Regions from separate parts of the Rhizobium indigoferae genome, predicted to be linked through region 1. Evidence: riboswitches for the same ligand, from Rfam matches in the RefSeq annotation. Region 1 holds a riboswitch; each other region holds the start of a gene.

Evidence for each region. A riboswitch is a leader RNA that binds a small molecule or an ion and turns the genes downstream of it on or off. The one in region 1 is predicted to bind cobalamin.
Region 2: it holds a riboswitch for cobalamin, as region 1 does, so the genes downstream of both, fdhA (formaldehyde dehydrogenase, glutathione-independent) here and U5G49_RS13060 (ABC transporter substrate-binding protein) in region 1, are expected to answer to the same signal.
Region 3: it holds a riboswitch for cobalamin, as region 1 does, so the genes downstream of both, nrdH (glutaredoxin-like protein NrdH) here and U5G49_RS13060 (ABC transporter substrate-binding protein) in region 1, are expected to answer to the same signal.

What each region holds. Positions count from the first base shown of each region.
Region 1 is NZ_CP140635.1:2,547,925-2,555,824, forward strand. Features, by position in the region: gene U5G49_RS13040 (HIT family protein) at 1-313, shown strand, start outside; gene U5G49_RS13045 (hypothetical protein) at 310-873, opposite strand; gene U5G49_RS13050 (ABC transporter ATP-binding protein) at 972-1,736, opposite strand; gene U5G49_RS13055 (FecCD family ABC transporter permease) at 1,733-2,764, opposite strand; gene U5G49_RS13060 (ABC transporter substrate-binding protein) at 2,770-3,786, opposite strand; cobalamin riboswitch at 3,965-4,219, opposite strand; gene blh (bifunctional sulfur transferase/dioxygenase Blh) at 4,361-5,641, opposite strand; gene U5G49_RS13070 (DsrE family protein) at 5,824-6,192, opposite strand; partial or broken gene U5G49_RS13075 (AraC family transcriptional regulator) at 6,283-7,283, shown strand; gene U5G49_RS13080 (sensor histidine kinase) at 7,409-7,900, shown strand, end outside.
Region 2 is NZ_CP140638.1:45,776-53,675, forward strand. Features, by position in the region: gene U5G49_RS32755 (carnitine 3-dehydrogenase) at 1-612, opposite strand, end outside; gene U5G49_RS32760 (BKACE family enzyme) at 620-1,522, opposite strand; gene U5G49_RS32765 (GlxA family transcriptional regulator) at 1,624-2,622, shown strand; gene U5G49_RS32770 (LysR substrate-binding domain-containing protein) at 2,597-3,472, opposite strand; gene U5G49_RS32775 (DMT family transporter) at 3,585-4,490, shown strand; cobalamin riboswitch at 4,652-4,851, shown strand; gene fdhA (formaldehyde dehydrogenase, glutathione-independent) at 5,071-6,261, shown strand; gene U5G49_RS32785 (transporter substrate-binding domain-containing protein) at 6,448-7,254, opposite strand; gene U5G49_RS32790 (putative bifunctional diguanylate cyclase/phosphodiesterase) at 7,360-7,900, shown strand, end outside.
Region 3 is NZ_CP140635.1:3,918,408-3,926,307, reverse strand. Features, by position in the region: gene U5G49_RS19420 (heavy metal translocating P-type ATPase) at 1-1,879, shown strand, start outside; cobalamin riboswitch at 2,043-2,266, shown strand; gene nrdH (glutaredoxin-like protein NrdH) at 2,533-2,754, shown strand; gene nrdI (class Ib ribonucleoside-diphosphate reductase assembly flavoprotein NrdI) at 2,769-3,173, shown strand; gene nrdE (class 1b ribonucleoside-diphosphate reductase subunit alpha) at 3,152-5,356, shown strand; gene nrdF (class 1b ribonucleoside-diphosphate reductase subunit beta) at 5,444-6,418, shown strand; gene U5G49_RS19395 (adenylate/guanylate cyclase domain-containing protein) at 6,523-7,743, shown strand; gene queE (7-carboxy-7-deazaguanine synthase QueE) at 7,748-7,900, opposite strand, start outside.

The DNA of each region.
Region 1 (7,900 bases):
GAAACAGCAATTGAAAGCTCAGCGCGTCTATATCGGCCGATACGGGCACACGCCTGGTTACCCGATCCATTTTCATGTGATCCCGATATATGACTGGGTGGAGGAGTTGTTCTGGAAGGACGCTCGCTATCGTCTGCTCGAGAATTTCGCAGAGGGACCAGGGGAAACCGCAACGGATGGCGCGGAACTGACGCTGTTTGTCTGGCGTGAGTTCTGCGAACGCGCAGAGCCGCCACCGTTCAAAGGGCCATCGGTCTCAGAAGCCATCGAGCTGCTGCGGGAGACAATGCGGTTTTCGGCGCCTGAAGCCTAAGACAACACCGTTCCCTGCTGTCTTGCGATAAGCGCCCGGCTGGCCGCCGCGCCGGCATGCAGGCAGATGAGTCCGATCGCCGCGAGAGAATTGATCAGCAGAACATCAGCCACCACCGCTGCCGAAAACGCTCCCTCACCTGACGGAAGCACCGCCGTTGCAGCAAACAGCGCGCCTTCATAGGCAACGAACCCGGCCAGGAAGGCGCCGGCCATCGTAACCGTAAGATCTGTCGAGAGACGAAGTACCCCGAGCGCCGTAGCCAGGCACGCAAATGCCGCGATACCGATCGCCAGACCCCAGGCATAACTGTCCCAGGTCTGGGGATAACCGAGTACGAGATATCCGACCATCTGGTTGGCAAGCCAGGCCAGCAGAACCGCCGTCACCGCCATCCGCCGGGGAAGAATGACAGCCGATACCGCCGCCAAGGCCACGAAGGGCGTTATGCAGGCGAAAAGCAGGCTGAGAGCGACGCTCGCACCTGAAATGACGACGACCCAGGCGACAGCGAAGCCGGGTGCGACAGGGCGCAGGGGAAGCTGATTTCGTTCGAGCATCTCGAAACTCCATTCGACCGCAGGAAATAATACGCCAGTCCGGGAAAAAGGCTAGCGAGGCCATACCTCCTCTTGAGATCGAATTTCCCCGCCATTCCTCAATCCATGACGTATTGGATATGATGGCGGCCGTGCACGGCCGATTTCTGGACATGGGCGCGAACGCCGAAGACCCGGCCGATCATATCCTCCGTCAGCACCTCCTCCGGCGCCCCCGAGGCGACGACCTCGCCTTTCTGAAGCACCGCCAGCCTGTCGCAGAACATCGCCGCCAGATTGAGATCGTGCAGTGCGACGATGCAGGTGATGCCGAGCTTCGAGATCAGCGAGAGAATGTCGAGCTGATGCTGGATATCGAGATGGTTGGTCGGCTCGTCGAGCAGCAGTTCGCTCGGCGCCTGCGCCAGCGATCTGGCAATATGGACGCGCTGGCGCTCACCGCCCGACAGCGTCTGCCAGAGCTGGCCCGCCCTCTCCCGCATGCCCGTCCGCGACAGGGCCTCGTCGACGGCTGCGTCGTCTCCGGCGCCCCAGGACGACAACAGCCCGCGATGCGGCGTGCGGCCGAGCCGCACCACGTTGCGCACCGTCAATTGCGTATCCGTCGTCGTCTGCTGCTCGACGAAGGCGACGCGCCGCGCAAGCGCTGCGCGCGACAGCGAGGATATATCGTCATCACCCAGCCGGATGACGCCGCTGCGAACCTTGCGCAGCCGGCAAATCAATCTGAGAAGGCTCGATTTGCCGGAACCGTTCGGCCCAAGCAGGCCGAACACCTTGCCCCTTTCCACCGTTAGGCTGACGCCGTTGACGATGACGGTATCGCCGGCGGCAAAGCTTACCTCGTCGACGCTGATGCTCATGCATTCCCTCGCACGCGATAGAGGATGATGGCGAAGGCCGGCGCGCCGAAGAGTGCGGTGACGACGCCGATCGGCAGGATTTGCTGCGGTATGATGACGCGCGAAACAATATCGGCGCCGACCATGTAAATCGCACCGCCGAGCGCTGTTGCCGGCAGCAGCCGCTCATGCCCCGGCCCGACGAGGAAGCGGGCGGCGTGAGGGATGACGAGGCCAACGAAGCCGATCGAACCCACCATGCTGACGACGCTTGCCGTCATCGCCGCCGTCATGCCGAACAGCACGATTTGGACGCGGCGTACGGCAATGCCGAGCGAGGCGGCAGCATCCGTGCCGAAAGCGAAGGCGTCCAGCGCCCGCACATGGGCCATGCAGATGATGAAGCCGGCAAGCGCGATCGGCACCGACAGATAGACATCGGGCCAGCGCACGCCACTGAGCGAACCCAAAAGCCAGAACAGGATGCCGCGCGCCTGCTCGGCATTCGCCGATGTCGTCACGATGTAGGAGGTCAGCGCATTGAAGAGCTGCGAACCGGCGACGCCGCAAAGGATGATGCGCTCGCCGCTTCCTCCCGCACCCGTTGCCAGGAAGCCGACCAGCAGAAAGGCGATCACCGCACCGATGAAGGCGCCGCTCGAGAGGCCGAGAATGCCGTAGCCGAAACCGAGGATCATCACGCAGACGGCGCCCGTCGAGGCGCCGGCGGAGATGCCGAGCACATAGGGTTCGGCCAGCGGATTGCGCAGCAGCGCCTGCAGGATCGCACCGCAAAGCGAGAGCGATGCGCCGGCGCTGGCCGCGACGAGCGCGCGGCTCAGACGATAATCCCAGACGATGCCCTGGTGGATGCGGCTGATCTCGAAATTCGTTCCGAACAGCCGGTTCGAGACCGCCTCCGCCGTGGTCGCAACGGGAATTGCGATCTCGCCAATGGAAACGGCAAGGCTGATCATCAGCCCGAGCAGGAGAAGTGCGGCAATGGTGAGCGCGGCAAGCGCCCACCATCCCTGTTGCCTGACCGACATTGCCTTCACTGCGCCAGGCCGAAGGACTTGATGCCGTTCGCCAATGTCTCGATGCCATCGATCGTGCGGATCGTCGGGTTCATCGACTGCGCGTCCATCATCACGAAGTGCTTGTTTTTGACCGCGTCGAGCTCCTTGGTCACAGGGTCGTTCTCAAGAAAATCGACCTTGACCTTAGGATCGTCAGCCGCATAACGGCGGCGGTCCATGGTCGCGAGCACGATGACGGCAGGGTTCGCCTGGGCGATGGTTTCCCAACCCACCAGCGGCCATTCCTCTTCCGTGGTGACAACGTTCTTCGCACCGATCGTCTTCAGGATATAGGCGGGCGCGCTGTTCTTGCCGGCGATGAAGGCGTCGCCGCTGACCTCTTTGCTGGAGAACCAGAAGACGACGGGCAGGTTCTTGCCCGATGCGCCCGATATCGACGCGACAGCATCCGCCTCGCGCTTCTTCAGCGCCGAAATCAGCGCATCGCCGCGGTCCTTCACGTCGAAAATCTCCGAGAGCTCGGCGATTTCCCGGTAGATCAGGTCCATCGTGAACAATTCCCCACGCACGCCGTCGCCGCCATCTGTGTTGACCTTGGCGACGCAATCGGCCGGCGCGAGATAGGTATTGATCCCGAGATCCTTGAACTGTTCCCGCTTACCGACGGAGCCCTGCGCGCCGACATGCCATTCGAACTCGGCCGCCACCAGGTCGGGCTCCTGCCCGACGACGGATTCGAAGCTCGGATCGTTGTCGGCAAGCCGCTTTATCTTGCTGTTGGCCTCGGCATATTGCGGCAGGACTGGACCGACCCAGACGGCCGTCCCGGCGATCTTGTCGGCAAGGCCGAGCGAGAAAAGAATTTCGGTCATACCCTGGCCGATCGAAACGATCCTGGCGGGCGCCTTCTGAAAAGTCACCTGGTGGCCGCAATTACTGACGGTCAGGGGGTAGTGCGTCGCGGCAAGGCTTGGTGCCGCAAGGCCGGCGAGCCCGAAGGCAAATGTCATGGCGGCGAGAATCTGGCGCATGGAAAACCTCGATGAAGGAAAAAATCACGGCCGTTCCGCGCATGTGCGCGGACCGAAAGCACGCTTAGGCGTGCCCTAGCCGCAGGAGGCCCAATCGAGACGGATGCATGCCGAAATTCGGCGAAGGTTCAGCAGGTCAATCATATCTGTTCCTTGTCCGGGCATCCCCGCCCGGTTGATTGGATCGTGATTGACGGCAGGTCTCCTGGCTTGCGGATATCCGTCGTTACATCCGCCTTCCCGCGATATCCGCAGTGGCAGGGCCATGGGCCCTTCAGAGATGGCCAGTCGCTGGCCATTCCTGAGATGATCGACAATCCGCTTACAGTTGCGGGGGCAGCCACGGTCTCGGTCCCTACTGGGTCGTCCTCACCGTGTTCCCTATTAATCCCCTTGGAGTCATCTTCAGGGAACCGTCGCACCCAGTTACGTCGCAGACCTGCACGACGTCAATGATGATTCCGAAGGAGCCATCCCACCAGCGGATAAATATGTTGCGATCGCCTCCGCCCGCCGCATCGCCGAAGCCTACCGCACCTGGGGCAAAGGCGCCCACTCCCAGCCCCGGCCGCCCCTACAACGCATCCAGCGGTATCTTCAAATACCGCCGGCCGTTCTCCTCCGGCTCGGGCAACCGCCCGCCGCGGATATTGACCTGCAGCGCATGCAACATCAGCTTCGGCTTCGGCAGCGTGCGGTCGCGCGCCTGGCGCAGCGCGATGAAGCCGGCCTCGTCGATGCCTGTGATATGAGGATTGGCGCTTTTCTGGGCGGTCACCGTGCTTTCCCAGCGGGGGTGGCGGCCGCCGGGCTGGTAGTCGTGGCCGGAAAAGAGCCGGGTCTCCTCGGGCAGCAATAGGATGGCCTGGATCGAGTGCCAGAGGGCACTGGCGCTGCCGCCCGGAAAATCGGTTCGCGCCGTGCCGGAATCCGGCGTGAACACTGTGTCGTGCACGAAGGCGGCGTCGCCGATTACATAGGTCACTGAGGCGAGTGTGTGCCCGGGCGAAAACATCACGCGGGCTTTAAGCGCACCGATCTCGAAGGTGTCGCCATCGGCAAACAGCTGGTCCCATTGCGAACCGTCGGCTTTAAGCGCCGGCCAGTTATAGATCTCCTTCCAGAGCGTCTGCACGTCGGTGACATGGGCGCCGATCGCCGTCGGCGCACCGGTCTTCTCATGCAGATAGTGCGCGGCGGAGAAATGATCGGCATGCGGATGCGTGTCGAGGATCCACTCGACCGTCAGCCCTTCACTTTTGATATGAGCGAGGATGGCGTCGGCATTGGCCGTTCCCGTCGCCCCCGACATTTCGTCGAAATCGAGCACTGGGTCGATGATGGCGCAGCGTTTCGTCGCCGGGTCGGAAACGACATATTGCACACTGCAGGTGCGGGGCTCGAAGAAGGCCTTCACATGAGCCGCCTGCCCTGACCGCTTTTCCAGCCAGCGGCGCGCGCCAGCAAGATCGAAACCGAGGCCTTGACCGAAGGCCTCGACATCTCCGGGCTTCATCCGGCCGTCGAGCACCTCGCCCAGTGCATAGAGCGTCAGCGCCCGCGTGCCGCTCTTGCAATGGGCGACGACCGGTCCCTTGGCCTCGGCCATCGCTGCCTGGAAGGCACGGATATCGGCTTCGGTGATCTCGGTTCCCTTCACGGGCACGAAGCTGTAGGCGAGCCCGGCGGTGGCGGCGGAAGCCTTTTCCGAGGTATTGCCCGGCTGCCCCGGCTCCTCGCCATCCGGCCGGGCATTGATGACGGCGGCAAAGCCATCAGCCGCGAAGGCGGCAAAACCTGCGGCCTCGGGCTGCCCCGCCACCGATATCAGCTCATTGACCCTCACGGATGTCATCGAAGCCCCCGCGCTGCCCGCACCAGGCATTATCGCACGTATATCGATACAATCTCACAAGTATATTGCCGAATGCAAGAATAGGCGCTTGGTATTTCTCAGCACCTGTCGCCGATCCGCAAAGCCTGAAGAAACCGGCGGGAGACGCCGCCCAAACTCCCGCCCATCCCGGCCGAGTATCGTCAAAACGACAGCGTCGCAGCACCTTCCTTGATCTCGGCATGCATGGCGCTGGCACCGACGATGACGACGCCGTCGAGCAAGTCTTCCTGCGTATAACCGCGCGAGGTCACACAGGGCGGGCAAGCCCAGATCGTGCCGCCGCGCTGCTGGAAATTCTCGATCAGGCTCGACAGCGGATCGAGCGGCGGCACATGCGTCATGCGCTGGCCGCCCTTGCGCACCAGGTCGATCCCGGTGCTGGTGAGGAACACCGAGACCTTCAGCCCGGCGGTGATGCCGCCATTGGCAATGGTGAAGGCGACGGAGGACAGTTCGGATTCGATGCCTTTGGTGACGAGCACGACCAGTTTGTCGCTTTGGGTTTGCATAATATTCTCCCGTTTGTCAGGGTGAACAGCGTTCACCCGGTTTGAACGAGCTGATGATAGGAGGGTGCGCGGGGCGCGTATTTGGCCGGAATGCGTGAAGCCTTGTCCGAAAATCCAGGCGCTGCGGGTGTCGCGCGTGACGACGTGCTGTCGGCGCTGCTGTCGACCATCCGCCTGTCGGGATCGGATCACTGCAGTTCTGCTTCATGCCGACGGGCGACTGGCGGACCGATGCCACGCCGGCCTTGGCGAGCCTTTCGGCGAAGGCTTCGGGCACGATGCCGTTTCACATCGTTGTGGAGGGCCGCTGCTGGCTGAAGACGGAAGGTGAAGAGGCCGATCTCGAGGCGGGCGACGTGCTAGTCTTTCCCTTCGGCACCGGACATCAGCTCGGCGCGGGAAGAGACGGCAAGCTGGTGCTGCCGACCCGCGACCTGCCGCAAAAGCCGTGGCGTGAGATTCCCGTGCTGCGCTATGGCGAGGCCGCGCAAGGCGTGCGGCTGCTCTGCGGCTATCTGCAATGGGACGGGCTGAGCTTTGCGCCGCTGCGTCAGGCGCTGCCCAGGCTGATCCATGTCAGGACACGGGCAGCCAATGACGGCGACTGGCTGCGCGCCACCATCCGCCAGATGGTCGAGGAGGTCGACAGGCCGCGCGCCGGTGGCGTCTCGATGCTGCCGCGGCTGACCGAAATCATCTTCATCGAGATCCTGCGCCATCAGATCATGATGGCCGAGTCGCGTTCCGTCGGCTGGCTGGCAGCGCTCGGCGACCCCGCGCTCTCGCGCTGCCTCTCCCTCATTCATGACGATCCCAGACGCGACTGGTCGCTGGAGCAACTGGCGGCGGCCTCCGGCCTCTCGCGCAGCGCCCTCGCCGATCGCTTCCAGACGGTGCTCTCGACCTCGCCGATCCGCTATATCAGGGACTGGCGGCTTTACCTCGCAAGCGTCGCACTCGCCACATCGGGCCAGCCGATCGCGGCGATAGCTTATGAGGCCGGCTATGCCACCGAAGCCGCCTTCAACCGCGCCTTCTCCCGCGCCTTCGCCACCCCGCCGGCCGCGTGGCGGGCGATGGCGCAGGCGTAGAGGCTGATCGGTTCAATAGGCGCCAATGCTCAAGAGAGGTTGGTAGGAAGAAGCCACGACATCCGTGGGTGGAAAAAATCAAGGGATGCGCTAATTAGAAACACCATCAAAATTTGGAGCGAGCCTTGGATTCCGAATCCCCTCAGCCACTCACAGCTCGCTTTCCTGTCGGTGGCGGAGAAATTGGCCGGCTGATCCAGACCCGCGACTGGAGCAAAACGCCGCTCGGTCCTCTCGACCTCTGGCCGCAAAGTCTGAAGACGGCCACCAATATGCTCCTGCTTTCACCCGTGCCAATCGTTCTTCTATGGGGCGAAGACGGCGTGATGATCTATAACGACGCCTACTCCGTGTTCGCAGGCAGCCGTCATCCCGATCTTCTCGGTTCGAAGGTCCGCGAGGGCTGGAGCGAAATTGCCGACTTTAATGACAATGTGATGAAGGTCGGACTGTCAGGGAAAACACTCGCCTACGAGAATCAGGAGTTGACGTTGTTGCGCCACGGCAGTCCGGCTCCTGCCTGGATGAACCTCGACTATTCCTCCGTCCTCGACGAAAGCGGAAAACCCGCCGGCGTCATCGCGATCGTCGTCGAAACCACGAGAAGCGTCCTTGCC
Region 2 (7,900 bases), on a different replicon from region 1:
GTGGATCAGCCACAAGGCCTCGCGCCAGAGCGCTTCGAGCAGCCGGTCGCCGACAAAGGCCTCGATCTCCTTGGCGATGTGGACGCCCTTCATGCCGATCGGCGCCAGTCTTTCCATCGCCGTCTGGATGGTCGCCGCCGAGGTCTTTTCGCCACCGACGATTTCGACGAGCGGCAGCAGATAGACGGGATTATAGGGGTGGGCGACGAAGAGGCGTTCGGGATGCTTCATGTCGCGCTGCAGATCGGTCGGCAGCAGGCCTGAGGTGGAAGAGCCGATCAGGGCGTCCGGGCGCGCCACAGTATCGATCTCAGTCAGCACCCCGCGCTTGAGGTCGAGCCTTTCCGGCACGCTTTCCTGAATCCAGTCGGCGCCGGCGACGGCTTCCTCGAGCGTCTTGCAGAAGGTCAGCCTGCCGCGGGGCGGCAGGGGTGCTCCGGTCAGCATGGCATAGGCTTTTTCGGCGTTGGCAAGCACTTCGCCGACGATGCGGCTCGCTTCCGGATGCGGATCGAACACGTTCACGTCGATGCCGGCCAGCAGAAATCGCGCGATCCATCCGCCGCCGATGACGCCGCCGCCGATACAAGCCGCTTTGGTGATCCCTGTCATGCCGTCCTCAGCGCTTCGTCAGTTTGAGTTTCTTGCGAACGTCTTCCGGACCGATGATCCGGGCACCCATGCCCTCGACCACCTGCACGGCCTTTTCGACGAGTTGCGCATTGGTGGCGAGCTGGCCCTTGACGACGAAGAGGTTGTCCTCCAAGCCGACGCGCACATTACCGCCGGCGAGAACGGCGGCTGCCGGATAGGCCATGGCGTTGCGGCCGATCGAAAAGGCCGAGAAGGTCCAGCTCTGAGGCACGTTGTTGACCATCGCCATGAAGGTATTGAGATCGTCGGGCGCACCCCAGGGAATGCCCATACAGAGCTGGATCAGCACCGGGTCTTCGATCAGGCCTTCCTCGGCAAGCTGCTTGGCAAACCAGAGATGGCCGGTGTCGAAGGCCTCGATCTCGGGCCGCACGCCGAGATCCGTCATCTTCTTTGCCATGGCCCGCAGCATGGCCGGCGTGTTGGTCATGACATAGTCGCCGAGATTGAAATTCATCGTGCCGCAGTCGAGCGTGCAGATCTCCGGCAGGCACTCGGCGACATGGCTGACGCGCTCGGTGGCGCCGGCCATATCCGTGCCCTTAGGATTGAGGGGAAGGGGGCTTTCGACATCCCCGAAGATCAGGTCCCCGCCCATGCCGGCGGTGAGATTGAGGACGACGTCGACATCGGCCGAGCGGATGCGGTCGGTGACTTCCCTGTAGAGATCGTTGCGGCGGCTGGCAGCACCCGTTTCCGGGTCGCGGACATGGCAGTGAACGACCGCAGCACCGGCCTTTGCCGCATCGATGGCGGAATCGGCGATCTGCTTGGGAGTGATCGGCACGTGGCTGGATTTGGAAACCGTATCGCCGGCGCCGGTGACGGCGCAGGTGATGAAGACATCGCGGTTCATCGCAAGAGGCATGCTTTTGTTCTCCCTCGTCTTGTCCGCATTACGCGACAGGATGGATGGCGATGCGTTGCATTTTCGGAAGCAATTGATACATTATCAGAACTCCGAGGGAGGTGGCCTTGCTGCAGCGATCGACGGAACGGCTCGATATCGACCTTCTCGTCCTGCCGGACGCGAACCTGATCCTGATCGCCTCGGTCATCGAGCCGCTGCGCGGTGCCAACCGCATTTCCGGCAGCGAACTCTATCGCTGGCGGCTGCTCACGCCGGACGGAGCACCGGTCCCGACCACCAGCAATATCGCCGTGCCCGCACAAGGCGCTTTCAAGGCGACGACCGAGGATACGCCGCTATTCGTGCTTGCCAGTTACAACTGGCGCCACAGCGCGACGCCGGCCCTCAAGATGCAGCTCTCCCAGGCTGCCCGCTATCGCACGGTGATTGCCGGCATCGAGTCCGGCACATGGCTGCTGGCGGAAGCAAGCCTGCTCGACGGACTGCCGGCGACCGTCCACTGGGAGGACTACGAGGATTTTGCGCTGGCCTATCCTGAGGTGCGGGCCGTCAAGGATCGTTTCGTCATCGACGGCAAGCGGCTGACGACCTCCGGTTCGCTTCCAACCGTCGACCTGATGCTGGAAGTGATCAGGCAGCGGCAGGGTTATTCGCTGGCGCTCGAGGTCAGCCGGCTGTTCCGCTATGAGCAGCCGTCCTTCCATGCCGATGAGTCACTTTCCGCAGCCTCGGCTGGGTTGCGCATGCACGATCCCCGTGTCGCGCAAGCGGTGCGGCTGATGGAGGAGCATATCGAGCAGCCTCTGATTCTTACGCGGCTCGCCCGCAGGGTGGGCATCAGCGCCCGACATCTGCAGGATCTTTTCCAGCAGAGTATCGGCGCGCCGCCGCATGTGCATTATCTCGCCCTGCGCTTGAATGCGGCCCGCCGCAAGGTGATCGAGACGACGGCCTCCTTCGCCGACATCGCGGCGGCAACCGGCTTCAACTCGGCCTCAGCCTTTGCGAGAAGCTACCGGGCGAGTTTTTCCGAAAGCCCGTCGGAGACCCGGCGCCGCTTGCGGCGCCGCATCACGTCATCGGAGGTGCGGGCATAGGCTGGAATGCGTCCCGTATCATTTCGGCAAGTTCCCGAACGGCCTCGCTGGAACGGTAAGTGCTCCGGCGGAGCACGACCTTGGAGGAATCGACCGGCGGGAAACCGTCTTCGGCGGTGAGTTCCCGGCAGCCGGGCGGAATGCTGCTGCGGGAAAGCGTGGTGACGGCAAGGCCTGCGGTCACGGCATTCTTCAGCCCCGAGCCGGTATCGGCGATGAAAGCGATTCGATAGTTGCGGCCGATCTGCTCCAGCGACCGGAGCGCAAAATCGCGTGACCAGGTGGAGTTGCGATAGGTCGCTATCGGCAGGGGATCGATGTCGTGCAGCCTGTGGACCATCGATGTGACCCAGACTGTGGGATCGATACAGATGACCTCGCCTTTCGTCTCATCGCTCCAGTCGAAAACGACGGCCAGATCGAGCTCATCCCGCTCGAGGGCGGCCAAGTTGCGAACTGTGTAGTCGCAGGACACGGTGACCTCGACGGCCGGGTGGCGTACGGCGAAAGCCGCAAGGGCTGCCGGCAGCACCGTCTGGCTGTATTCCTCCGGAATTCCGATGCGCACCGGTCCGTCCAGCGGTTTGCTGCGGATCGTCGCGGCGGCCTCGTTCAGGAGGTCGATTATCCTGCGGGCATAGGGGACGAGCTGTATGCCCTGGCGCGTCAGCAGCACGCCGCGGGCGCCCCGCTCGAACAGGGTTTCGCCGATCGTCTGCTCAAGCCGCTTGATCTGAGTGCTGACCGCCGACTGCGTCCGCCCGATGCGCTGGGCAGCCGCGGAGAAATTGGAGGTCTCGGCAACGACCAGGAAGGTTCTGAGCAGGTCGCTCTCAATCGGTTCATGCATGGGTTAGCCATAGAAAAAATCGATGATAGCTATCTCTACTATTCGTTTGTCTGATGTCAATTCTTGGCGCAGAAATGAACGGCGTTCGACTTCCTTCTTTGAGAATATCTGCGTGACCATTGAAAATCCGGCCAGACGCCTCGCAGGCAGCGAGCACGAGAAGGGTGTGCTTCTCATCATTGCCGCGACACTTGCCTGGAGCGCGAGCGGCGTCTACTCGCGGCTCCTGACGACCGACGTATGGACGGCGATTGCCTGGCGATCGTTGTTCGGCGGCCTGTTTCTGCTGATCCCCTGCCTTTTCCTCGAAGGGGGCATCTCGCGGCAGCAATGGCGATCCGTCTTCCATCCGTCCGGTCTTGCCATGATCGCATGCCAGACCTTCAGTCAGGTATGCTTCATCGGGGCGCTTTACATGACCACCGTCGCCAATGTGACGATGATCTATGCGACCGCGCCCTTTATCGCAGCGTTGCTCGGCTGGGTCATCCTCAGGGAGAGGGTCTCCAGGCGGACGCTGATTGCCGGCGGCATTTCGCTCCTCGGAGTCGCGGTCATCGTCGCCTCGTCGATCGGCGGCGGCACCGGTTGGGGTGACCTGCTGGCGCTCGGCATGACCGCGTCCTTCGCGCTCGTCATCATCATTCCGCGCATCAGTCCCGACGTGCCAAGTCTGCCGCCGACCGTGGTCAGCGCTTTCCTGACGCTCGCACTCTTCGCGCCGTTCGGTTCGGTCGGCTCGCTCGACTTGCACAACTGGATCGTCCTTGCCGCCTTCGGCGCGACCAATTTCTCCCTCGCGCTGGTGCTCTTCCTTGCCGGGGCAAAGCGGATGCCGCCGGCGGAAGCGGCGCTGATCGGCACGATGGAAATCGTGCTCACGCCCTTCTGGGTCTGGCTGCTGTTTTCCGAAGAGCCGCCCGTCGCCACCTTTTTCGGCGGCGCGATCATCCTCGGCGCCGTGTTCTGGCACACGGCAATCGACGTCAGCCGCAGCCGGCGACCGCATCGCGCCTAAAGCCTTTAGGCGGCGATCAAATCTTCCGGGACGATCCGGAAAACCGCCGTATTCGCGGGATCAATTATTTCCGCTACGCAGCGCTATTGCGACTTTGCCGACTGTCGTCTTTGAGCTGCGCCCATGTCGTTTTCTTGATCGCTGTTTTACGTCAGGCATGGTTTGCTTGTGGTGTTCAAGGCGCTATCTCGCAAACTGGCGAAATGGACCATTGGGACGCAGGCCTGACGCCGGCGCTGCCCCGCAGCGGTAGAAGAACTGAAATCCTCAAGGAAATCGCCGGATAGTCATCCGGAAAGATATCGAGATGGATCGAAAGGAGATTCTGGAGCCGGAAACCAGCTCTTGGCATAGCAAATCGACGGATTGCGGCAGACGATCACGAGCGGAACGACAGGCGAAAACCATGGCGTTCACTCCTCTTCTCCATCCAATCTGTCCCTTTTGGAAATTCGAATATCGCCCGATGCGGCGGTATCCTGTGTTGTTGACCGGGCTGCAGAGGAGGCAGGCCGGAGGGAAGGTTGCCATCGACTGCATCGGTTGCAGATCGAGGCATTCAAACAAGTGGGAGGAATTCATGAGCAAAAATAGAGGCGTCGTCTATCTCCGGCCGGGCAAGGTCGAAGTTCGCGACATCGACGACCCGAAGCTGGAAGCGCCCGACGGCCGCCGCATCGAACACGGCGTGATTCTGAAGGTGATCTCGACCAATATCTGCGGCTCCGATCAGCACATGGTCCGCGGCCGCACGACGGCGATGCCGGGCCTGGTCCTCGGTCATGAAATCACTGGCGAGATCATCGAGAAAGGCATCGACGTCGAGATGCTCGAAATCGGCGATATCGTCTCGGTGCCTTTCAATGTCGCCTGCGGCCGATGCCGCTGCTGCAAGTCTCAGGATACCGGTGTCTGCCTGACGGTAAACCCGGCCCGCGCCGGCGGTGCTTACGGTTATGTCGACATGGGCGGCTGGATCGGCGGACAGGCGCGCTATGTCACCATTCCCTACGCAGATTTCAACCTGCTGAAAATCCCCGATCGGGATAGGGCAATGGCGAAGATCCGTGATCTCACCATGCTCTCCGACATTCTGCCCACCGGCTTCCATGGCGCAGTGCGTGCAGGTGTTGGGGTCGGCTCGACCGTCTATGTCGCCGGTGCCGGCCCTGTCGGCCTTGCGGCTGCGGCTTCGGCTCGCATTCTCGGCGCTGCTGTCGTGATGATCGGTGATTTCAACAAGGACCGTCTGGCGCATGCGGCGAAGGTCGGTTTCGAACCGATCGACCTGTCGAAGAGCGACCGTCTCGGCGACATGATCGCGCAGGTCGTCGGCACCAATGAGGTGGACAGCGCCATCGATGCGGTCGGCTTCGAGGCACGCGGCCACTCGGGCGGCGAACAGCCGGCGATCGTGCTCAATCAGATGATGGAGATTACCCGTGCCGCTGGTTCGATCGGCATTCCCGGCCTCTACGTTACCGAGGATCCGGGCGCCGTCGACAACGCCGCCAAACACGGCAATCTGTCGCTCCGCTTCGGCCTCGGATGGGCCAAGGCGCAGTCCTTCCACACCGGCCAGACTCCGGTGATCAAATATAATCGTCAGCTCATGCAGGCGATCCTCCACGACCGGCTGCCAATTGCCGATATCGTCAACGCCAAGGTCATTCCGCTCGACGATGCCGCCAATGGATATGAGAGCTTCGACCAGGGAGCGGCGACGAAATATGTCCTCGATCCGCACGGAGAGGTCGCGAAAGCCGCCTAGAGCAATTCCAGCAAAAGCGCGTAGCGGTTTTGCGTCCGGAATTGCGAGAAAACAAAGGGATAGAGCATTTCCGTGATTCGAAGAAAAACGGAAATGCTCTAGCGACTACGACTGAGGACTTTACCTGATAGGAATGGCCGGCGGAAAGCCGGCCATTCTGCATCGCACAACGATTTGATTGACGAACTACTGGATGCTGAACGGGAAATATTTTGCGTTGATCATGTCGTAGGTCCCGTCCGCCTTGATGCTCTTCAACGCTTCGTTCAGGCGCGCAAGACGCTCCTTGTCATCGAGGCGCAGCGCGATGCCGGCACCCTCACCGAAGTATGTAATGTCGACCAGATCCGGTCCTTTGAACTCGCAGCAGCTTCCTGCCTTGGTGTTGGCAATCCAGTCGTAGATGGCGAGTTTATCCTCGAGGATAATGTCGACGCTCCCGTCCGCCAGACCCTTGTACAATTCGGGCGAAGACCGAAACACCTTCTTTTTCATTTCCGGATAAAGATGGTTGGCATAAGATTCCTGCGCTGTCGACGATGTCACCCCAAGAATTTTATCGTTGAGGGCGGCGGGGCTGACATCGCTGATCGACGAATCCTTCCGGGCGATGAACACAGACGGGCTGTTGTAGTATTTTTCAGTGAAGGCAACCTTTTGACGCCGCTCAAGGCTCATCGACATGGATGAGATGATCGCGTCGTATTTGTCGGCAACGAGATCGGGGATAATGTCGTCCCACTTCTCGATGATAAATTGGCATTCGAACTTGCCAACCTCGCACAGCGCATTGGCAATATCGATGTCGAAGCCCTGAAGTTTGTTATTTGCATCGAGATAGTTGAAGGGCGGAAATGCACCTTCGACGGCAATTCTCATTGGCATGCGATCTTGCGCAGCCACCTCAAGCGGCGAGGTCGCGGCCAAAAAAATACCCATCCCGCCCGCCATCAGCGCTCCGCGCAATATAGTCTGAATGGATATGCGCAACATCGTCGGGAGCTCCTCGGGGCATAGTCGATCTCGCCCCATAGTGCGCCGCAGCCTTTAATTCTACGTGAACGCTTCTTTGTTAGCGTCTGCCAATGCGCCCGTGTCGTGGTGTTCAGGGGTCTAGGCTTGCAGATCGTTCTTCCTTCCAGCTCCAAGACGTTTCAGCAATCCTGGATTGCTTCGGGAAGAATTCTGTTTCTGATTGCCGTCAGCGGGCTTGGAGCGATCGGACTTGTTGTACTCTCGGCGCTCTGGGCAGGGACCGAAAGCGATGCTGCCGCCCTTGATCGACAGCGCCAGCTTGTGAATGCCCGCCTGCGGGAACAGGTCGATCAAGTCGCCCATGTCATCGGCCAGTTCGGCAACGGCTACCTCACACGTGTTTATCCGGCTGCCCGGTCAAGCGGAGGTTCCTCTAGCCTCGATGCCGTTCTGACAGCGGCCGCCGGGAGTGCGATCAGCCAGACCGCAATGTCCGCCTTCGGCTACGATCAGGCCTTTGTCGTCGACGAGAAGGCTCAACTGCTGATGCTGGCGGACGCCCAAACGGAAAAGCGTTATCGCTGGATGAAGCCGCTCTTTTTGCCTCTGCTTCAGGATGCCCGCCTCGGGGTGAGACCAGGCACGGTTTCCAACGAAAGAACGC
Region 3 (7,900 bases), 1.4 Mb from region 1:
CGACCATGCGCCGATGGCCGGTCCCTGGTGGCAGAGTAGGAAGGGCCGGCTGACCATCCTTTCGGGTGCGGCACTCGTTGCCGCCTATGCCGTCGGCCATCTCGTGCCGGCGATTGCGTCCTATGCCTTCATCGTCGCCATGCTGATCGGGCTGGTGCCGATCGCTCGGCGCGCTGTCATGGCTGCCCTCTCAGGAACACCGTTTTCGATCGAGATGCTGATGACGATCGCCGCTGTCGGCGCCGTCATCATCAATGCCGGCGAAGAGGCGGCAACTGTCGTGTTCCTGTTCCTCGTTGGCGAGCTGCTGGAAGGGGTGGCAGCGGGCAAGGCGCGCGAAAGCATCCAGTCGCTGACGGCACTGGTGCCGAAGAGTGCGCTACTCGAAGACAATGGGCAGACACGGGAGGTGCCTGCGGAAAGCCTTTCGGTCGGCGCCATCATCATGGTTCGTCCTGGCGACCGGATCTCGGCGGACGGCATCATCATCTCAGGCGAGAGCGCGATCGACGAGGCGCCGGTGACGGGCGAGAGCACGCCGGTGCGCAAGGGCGTCGATGCCGTCGTTTTTGCCGGCACGGTGAATGGCGATGCGGTGCTCAGGGTTCGCGTCACGGCGGCTGCCGCCGACAATACCATCGCCCGCGTCGTCAAGCTGGTGGAGGAAGCTCAGGAATCGAAGGCGCCGACCGAACGCTTCATCGATCGGTTCTCGCGCTATTACACGCCCGGCGTCGTCGTGGTCGCAGCGCTTGTCGCGGTCGTTCCACCGTTGCTGTTCGCTGGGCCGTGGGGCGAATGGGTCTACAAGGGCCTTGCGATCCTTTTGATCGGCTGCCCCTGCGCGCTCGTCATCTCGACGCCGGCGGCGATCGCCGCCTCGCTTTCATCCGGTGCGCGGCGCGGGCTGCTGATGAAGGGCGGCGCGGTGTTGGAAACGCTCGGCAAGGTGACGATGGTCGCCTTCGACAAGACAGGCACGCTGACAGAAGGCAAGCCTCAGGTGACCGACATCATTTCCTTTGGCCTGAGCGAGGCGCAGGTGCTGTCGCGCGCGGCGGTGCTGGAGCAGGGTTCCAGCCATCCGCTGGCGCTGGCGATCCTCAACCGCGCCAAGGCGGACGGCGTTCCCGTGCCGCCGGCCTTCGAGCTGGAAGCGCTGCCGGGCAAGGGTGTCAGCGGCAAAGTCGGCGGTGAGGCGCTGGATCTGCTGTCGCCGCCTGCCGCCCGCGAGCGCGGGACGCTCAGCGCGGAACAGGATGCACGCATCACTGCGCTGAACGACGAGGGCAAGAGCGTGTCGGTGCTGCTCGTCAACGGTGTTGCGGCCGGCCTGATCGCCATGCGTGACGAGCCGCGTGAGGATGCCGAGGCCGGGCTCGCTGCGCTCAAATCGGCAGGCGTCAAGGCGGTGATGTTGACGGGCGACAACAAGCGGACGGCAGCAGCCGTTGCCGGCATGCTCGGCATCGACTGGCGCGGCGAGATGATGCCGGAGGATAAGCAGCGGGTCGTCGGCGAATTGAAGCGCCAGGGCTTCATCGTCGCCAAGGTCGGCGACGGCATCAACGATGCTCCGGCGCTGGCCGCTGCCGATATCGGCATCGCCATGGGCGGCGGCACCGATGTGGCGCTGGAGACGGCGGATGCCGCCGTGCTGCACGGACGCGTTGGCGACGTGGCGCGGATGATCGAACTTTCCAAACGCACGATGCGCAACATCCTGCAGAATATCACCATCGCACTCGGGCTGAAGGCGGTGTTTCTGGTGACGACGATCGCAGGGATCACCGGGCTCTGGCCAGCGATTCTTGCCGATACCGGCGCCACCGTGCTGGTGACGATCAATGCACTGCGGTTGCTTCGGATAAAAATATGAATGTCGTTTGAGGAGCCGGCTTCTGCCAGCTCTTTTTATGATGGGTTCTACACAGCGCTTTTCCGTTAACGCTTCGTTATCCACATCATACACAGCGCGGCGATTCGTTGCCGCCATTGTCGCGCCGCCACAACAACTTGTTGACGTCATGATCGATTCGCGTACCATATCTAGTGTTCGAGGTTCCGTCGATTCGTGAGGATCGGCGGCTAAGACGGGAATTCGGTGCGCTTCGCCATCATGGCGCGGCAATGCCGGGGCTGCCCCCGCAACTGTAAGCGGCGAGCAACTGTCCGATTTCAAGTCACTGGAGCATGATGCTCCGGGAAGGCTGGGCAGGCGCTTTGACCCGTGAGCCAGGAGACCTGCCTCGAACGAAACGTCCACGGGCGGGGTGTCCGGAAGGTCGCGTTGCATGGCTGCGGGGAATCTCCGCATCGCGTTTCGCGGGCCCGAACCTCCGCATGAGCCACTTCGGGGTGAAGTCATGTCAGAATTTCAGTTCAGGCCGCCACCCACTAGAGGTAGAGGGCGGAGTACGCCCAGCGGCTAAACAGCCGCACAGCTCAAAATCATCAGAGAATTTTTCGACGGATATCGACAGATTTCCGATCGATGTCCTGCGTCCCAATCGCATCGTCACGAGGAATATCATGACCATTACCGTCTACAGCAAGCCTGCCTGCGTCCAGTGCACTGCCACCTACCGCGCCCTCGACCGTCTGGGCGTCGATTATGACATCGTCGATATCTCGCAGGATGCCGAAGCGCTCGATCGCGTCCGCAGCCTCGGCTACATGCAGGCGCCTGTCGTCATCGCCGGCGAGCAGCATTGGGCGGGCTTCCGTCCCGACATGATCAGCGCGCTCTCCTGACCTGAGGACAAGCGATGGGCTTGATTGTCTATTATTCCAGCCGATCCGAGAACACCCATCGGTTCGTCGCCAAGCTCGGTCTGCGCGCGGCGCGCATTCCGCCAGGTGGCGCAGACGCGTTCCATATCCGCGAACCCTTCGTGCTGATCGTGCCGACCTATAGCGGCGACGGCGGCAAGGGTGCCGTTCCCAAGCAGGTGATCCGTTTCCTCAACGATGCGGAAAACCGAGGACACATCCGCGGCGTGATCGCCGCGGGCAACAGCAATTTCGGCGAGACATACGGGCTCGCCGGCGACGTGGTCTCGCAGAAATGCCAGGTGCCGTACCTTTACCGGTTCGAGCTCATGGGCACCGAAGACGACGTCGCCAAGGTCAAACACGGAATGGAACGATTTTGGACACGGGAACAAACCTGACGCGGGATGCGGGCGCAAAACCGCATCAAACTTTTGCTCAGCCCGCCGGGGAAAGGCCGCCGAAGGCAGCCGAAACCCTCGACTATCACGCGCTGAACGCGATGCTGAACCTCTATGACGATGAGGGGCGGATTCAGCTCGACAAGGATCGTTTGGCGGCCAAGCAATATTTCCTCCAGCATGTGAACCAGAACACGGTGTTCTTCCACAATCTGAGGGAAAAGCTCAATTACCTCGTGACCGAGGGATATTACGAGCAGGAGGTTCTCGACCAGTATTCCTTCAATTTCGTGCGGGATCTGTTCGACCAGGCCTATGCCAAGAAATTCCGTTTCCCGACCTTCCTCGGCGCCTTCAAATATTACACCAGCTATACGCTGAAGACCTTCGACGGAAAGCGCTATCTCGAGCGCTATGAGGACCGCATCTGCATGGTGGCTCTGGCCTTGGCGCGCGGCGACGAAGGCCTTGCGCGCGACATGGTCGACGAGATCATTTCCGGCCGTTTCCAGCCGGCGACGCCGACCTTCCTCAATGCCGGCAAGAAGCAGCGCGGCGAACTGGTTTCCTGCTTCCTGCTGCGCGTCGAGGACAATATGGAATCGATCGGCCGCTCGATCAATTCGGCGCTGCAATTGTCGAAGCGCGGCGGCGGCGTGGCGCTGTCGCTGACGAATATCCGCGAGGCAGGCGCGCCGATCAAGCATATCGAGAACCAGTCCTCGGGCATCATCCCGGTGATGAAGCTGCTCGAAGACAGCTTCTCCTATGCCAACCAGCTCGGGGCGCGGCAGGGCGCGGGTGCGGTCTATCTCAATGCCCATCATCCCGATATCATGCGCTTCCTCGACACCAAGCGCGAAAATGCCGACGAAAAAATCCGCATCAAGACGCTGTCACTCGGCGTCGTCGTGCCCGATATCACCTTCGAACTCGCCAAGAACAACGAGGATATGTATCTGTTCTCGCCCTATGACGTGGAACGCGTCTATGGCGTGCCTTTCACCGAGATTTCGGTGACGGAAAAATATCGCGAGATGGTGGCGGATGCCCGCATTTCGAAGAAGAAGATCAAGGCGCGCGAATTCTTCCAGGTGCTTGCCGAAATCCAGTTCGAGAGCGGCTACCCCTACATCATGTTCGAGGACACGGTGAACCGGGCGAACCCGATCGCCGGACGTATTTCGATGAGCAATCTATGCTCGGAAATCCTGCAGGTCAGCGAGGCGAGCGAATATCATGACGACCTTTCCTACAAACATCTCGGCAAGGATATTTCCTGCAATCTCGGCTCGCTGAATATCGCGGCGGCAATGGATTCGGCAGATTTCGGCAAGACGATCGAGACCTCGATCCGGGCGCTGACAGCCGTTTCCGACATGAGTCACATTTCCTCGGTTCCCTCGATCGAGAAGGGCAATGACGAGAGCCATGCGATCGGCCTCGGCCAGATGAACATGCACGGTTATCTCGCCCGCGAGCGTATCTTCTACGGCTCCGAGGAAGGCGTCGATTTCACCAATATCTATTTCTATACGGTGACCTATCACGCAATCCGCGCCTCGAACCTTTTGGCGGTCGAACGCGGTACGAGCTTCAAGGGCTTCGAGAATTCGAAATATGCCTCCGGCGACTATTTCGACAAATATACAGAGCAGCTCTGGGAGCCGGCGACGGAGACGGTCAGGGCGCTGTTCGAGACGTCAGGCATTCACATTCCGACGCAGGAAGATTGGGCCACGTTGAAGAAGGCGGTAATGGCCTCCGGCCTCTATAACCAGAACCTGCAGGCGGTTCCGCCGACGGGGTCGATCTCCTATATCAACCACTCGACCTCCTCGATCCATCCGATCGTCTCGAAGATCGAAATCCGCAAGGAAGGTAAGATCGGCCGCGTCTATTATCCGGCGCCGTTCATGACCAACCACAATCTCGACTATTATCAGGATGCCTACGAGATCGGGCCGGAGAAGATCATCGACACCTATGCGGCGGCGACCCAGCATGTCGACCAAGGCCTGTCGCTGACCTTGTTCTTCCGCGACACGGCAACGACGCGCGACATCAACAAGGCGCAGATCCATGCCTGGAAGAAGGGCATCAAGACGATCTACTACATACGCCTTCGCCAGATGGCGCTGTCCGGCACCGAGGTGCAGGGCTGCGTATCCTGCACCTTATGATTTGATTGCGGCTGACGCTGCAAGAAGCGGGAGGGTTCCGCAGTTCCCTTCGCCATGCAGACGCTGACGCCCGAAAAGGACCACCCGATGAACATGCAAATCAAACCTGCGTCCCGCGTGCGCGCCATCAATTGGAACCGCATCGAGGACGATAAGGATCTCGAAGTCTGGAACCGGCTCACCGGCAATTTCTGGCTGCCGGAGAAGGTGCCGCTTTCGAACGACATTCCTTCCTGGGCGACGCTGACGCCGGTCGAGCAGCAGCTGACCATCCGCGTCTTTACCGGTTTGACGCTGCTCGACACGATCCAGAACGGCGTCGGTTCCATCCGGCTGATGGCGGATGCGGTGACGCAGCATGAGGAGGCGGTACTTTCCAACATCTCCTTCATGGAGGCGGTGCATGCGCGCTCCTATTCCTCGATCTTCTCGACGCTGTGCTCGACGCCTGACGTCGACGATGCCTACCGGTGGTCGGAGGAGAATGAATTCCTGCAGCGGAAATCGGCGCTGATCATGGAGCAGTACGGCTCCGGCGATCCGCTGAAGAAGAAGGTCGCGAGCGTCTTCCTTGAAAGCTTCCTGTTCTATTCCGGATTCTACCTGCCGATGTACTGGTCGAGCCGCGCCAAGCTCACGAACACGGCCGACATGATCCGACTGATCATCCGCGACGAGGCGGTGCACGGCTATTATATCGGCTACAAGTTCCAGCGCGGGCTGGAGCGGCTCGGTGAGGAGAGAAGGCAGGAGATCAAGGATTTCGCCTTCGAGCTGCTGCTCGAGCTCTATGACAACGAGGCTAGATATACCGAAGCGCTCTATGACGGCGTCGGGCTGACCGAGGACGTCAAGAAATTCCTGCACTACAATGCCAACAAGGCGCTGATGAATCTGGGCTATGAGGCGCTGTTCCCGGCTGAGGCGTGCAAGGTCAATCCGGCAATCCTGTCGGCGCTTTCGCCGAATGCCGACGAGAACCACGACTTCTTCTCCGGCTCCGGTTCCTCCTATGTGATCGGCAAGGCTGTCGCGACCGAGGACGAGGACTGGGATTTCTGAGGCTTGATCGCAGTCTCCCTCTTATCATTTGCTCTCTCATCGCCCACATTCAGCGGAAACTAAATTTGGTCCTCGCCTGTGACGTGGCGTAGCGGGAGTTTTTGATGTCGTCTTTTTTGAACAAGGCCGGGACTGCCGTCGAGGCGGGCGAAGGCGTCTGGCCGGTCCGCAGAAGACGGATTCTCGACTGGCTGGTGAACGAGACGCGCGGCGAGCGGTTCATCGACAATATCCTGGTGGAGATGTGCGAGAAGCTTTTGGCATCAGGAGTGCCGGTGGCGCGGGCGACACTGCATTTCAGGATGAACCATCCGCAATGGATTGGCGCCCGCATCCTCTGGAAGGAAGGCCTGGCCGAGGCGAAGATCAACACATTTGCCTATGGTATCGAAAATACGCCGGAGTTCCTGAAGAGTCCCGTCAACGCGATCCATCAGGGGGCGGAGGAGGTGCGCAAACAGCTGGAAGATACAGCCGACGACGAGGATTCATTCTATCAGGAACTGCGCGACGACGGTCTCACGGAGTATATCGCCTGGCCAGTCGAGCACACTTTCGGCAAACGGCACGTCGCGACATTTTCCACCAGCCGGCCGGGCGGTTTTACGAACGAGCATGTCGATTTCCTGCGCGATCTGCTGCCGGCACTGACCCTCGTCAGCGAAATCCGGCTGAAGAACATCATGGCGCGCACGCTGCTGCAGACCTATGTCGGACCGCATGCGAGCGAACAGATCCTGTCGGGCGTCACGACGCGCGGCAGCGGCGCGACCGTCGGTGCGGCAATCATGATCTGCGACCTGCGCGACTTTACTGAGATTTCCGATCTCTGGCCGCGTGACGATGTCATCCATCTGCTCAACGATTACTTCGACGCCATGTCCGACCCGATCGAACGGTATGGCGGAGAAATCCTGAAGTTCATGGGCGACGGATTGCTGGCGATCTTCCCGCTGAGCAAGGACACGGCCTGTCACGATCTGCTGCAGGCGATCCGCGAAGGGCAGGCGTTGATGGCGCAATTGAACCAGCAGTATGCGGGCAACGGACGCGAACCGCTGCGCTACGGCGTCGGCGTGCATGTCGGCGACGTCATGTACGGCAATATCGGCTCGCGCCGGCGGCTCGATTTCACCGTCATCGGCCCGGCGGTCAATGTCGCCTCACGGCTGGAAACCCTGACCAAGGAGGTCAAGCGTCCGGTACTCTTGTCGCGGGCCTTTGTCGAAATGGCGGACTGCGCGAAAGACATGGACAGCCTGGGCACCTTCCCGCTGCGCGGGCTCGGCGAGCCGGTCGATGTCTTCGCCTTTCCGGAGCGCTAGAAACTTATACCCCTCGCTTGTTTCCCCAAAGCAGCACATGCAGTTGAGGTAGCACGCGGGCTGTAAACCATTGGTCGGCTGTTACTTTTGCGACAAGCCAGTGCATCCGATCCATCACGCCGTCGATATCAATGCGCGCGTTATCGTCATCGGGCGG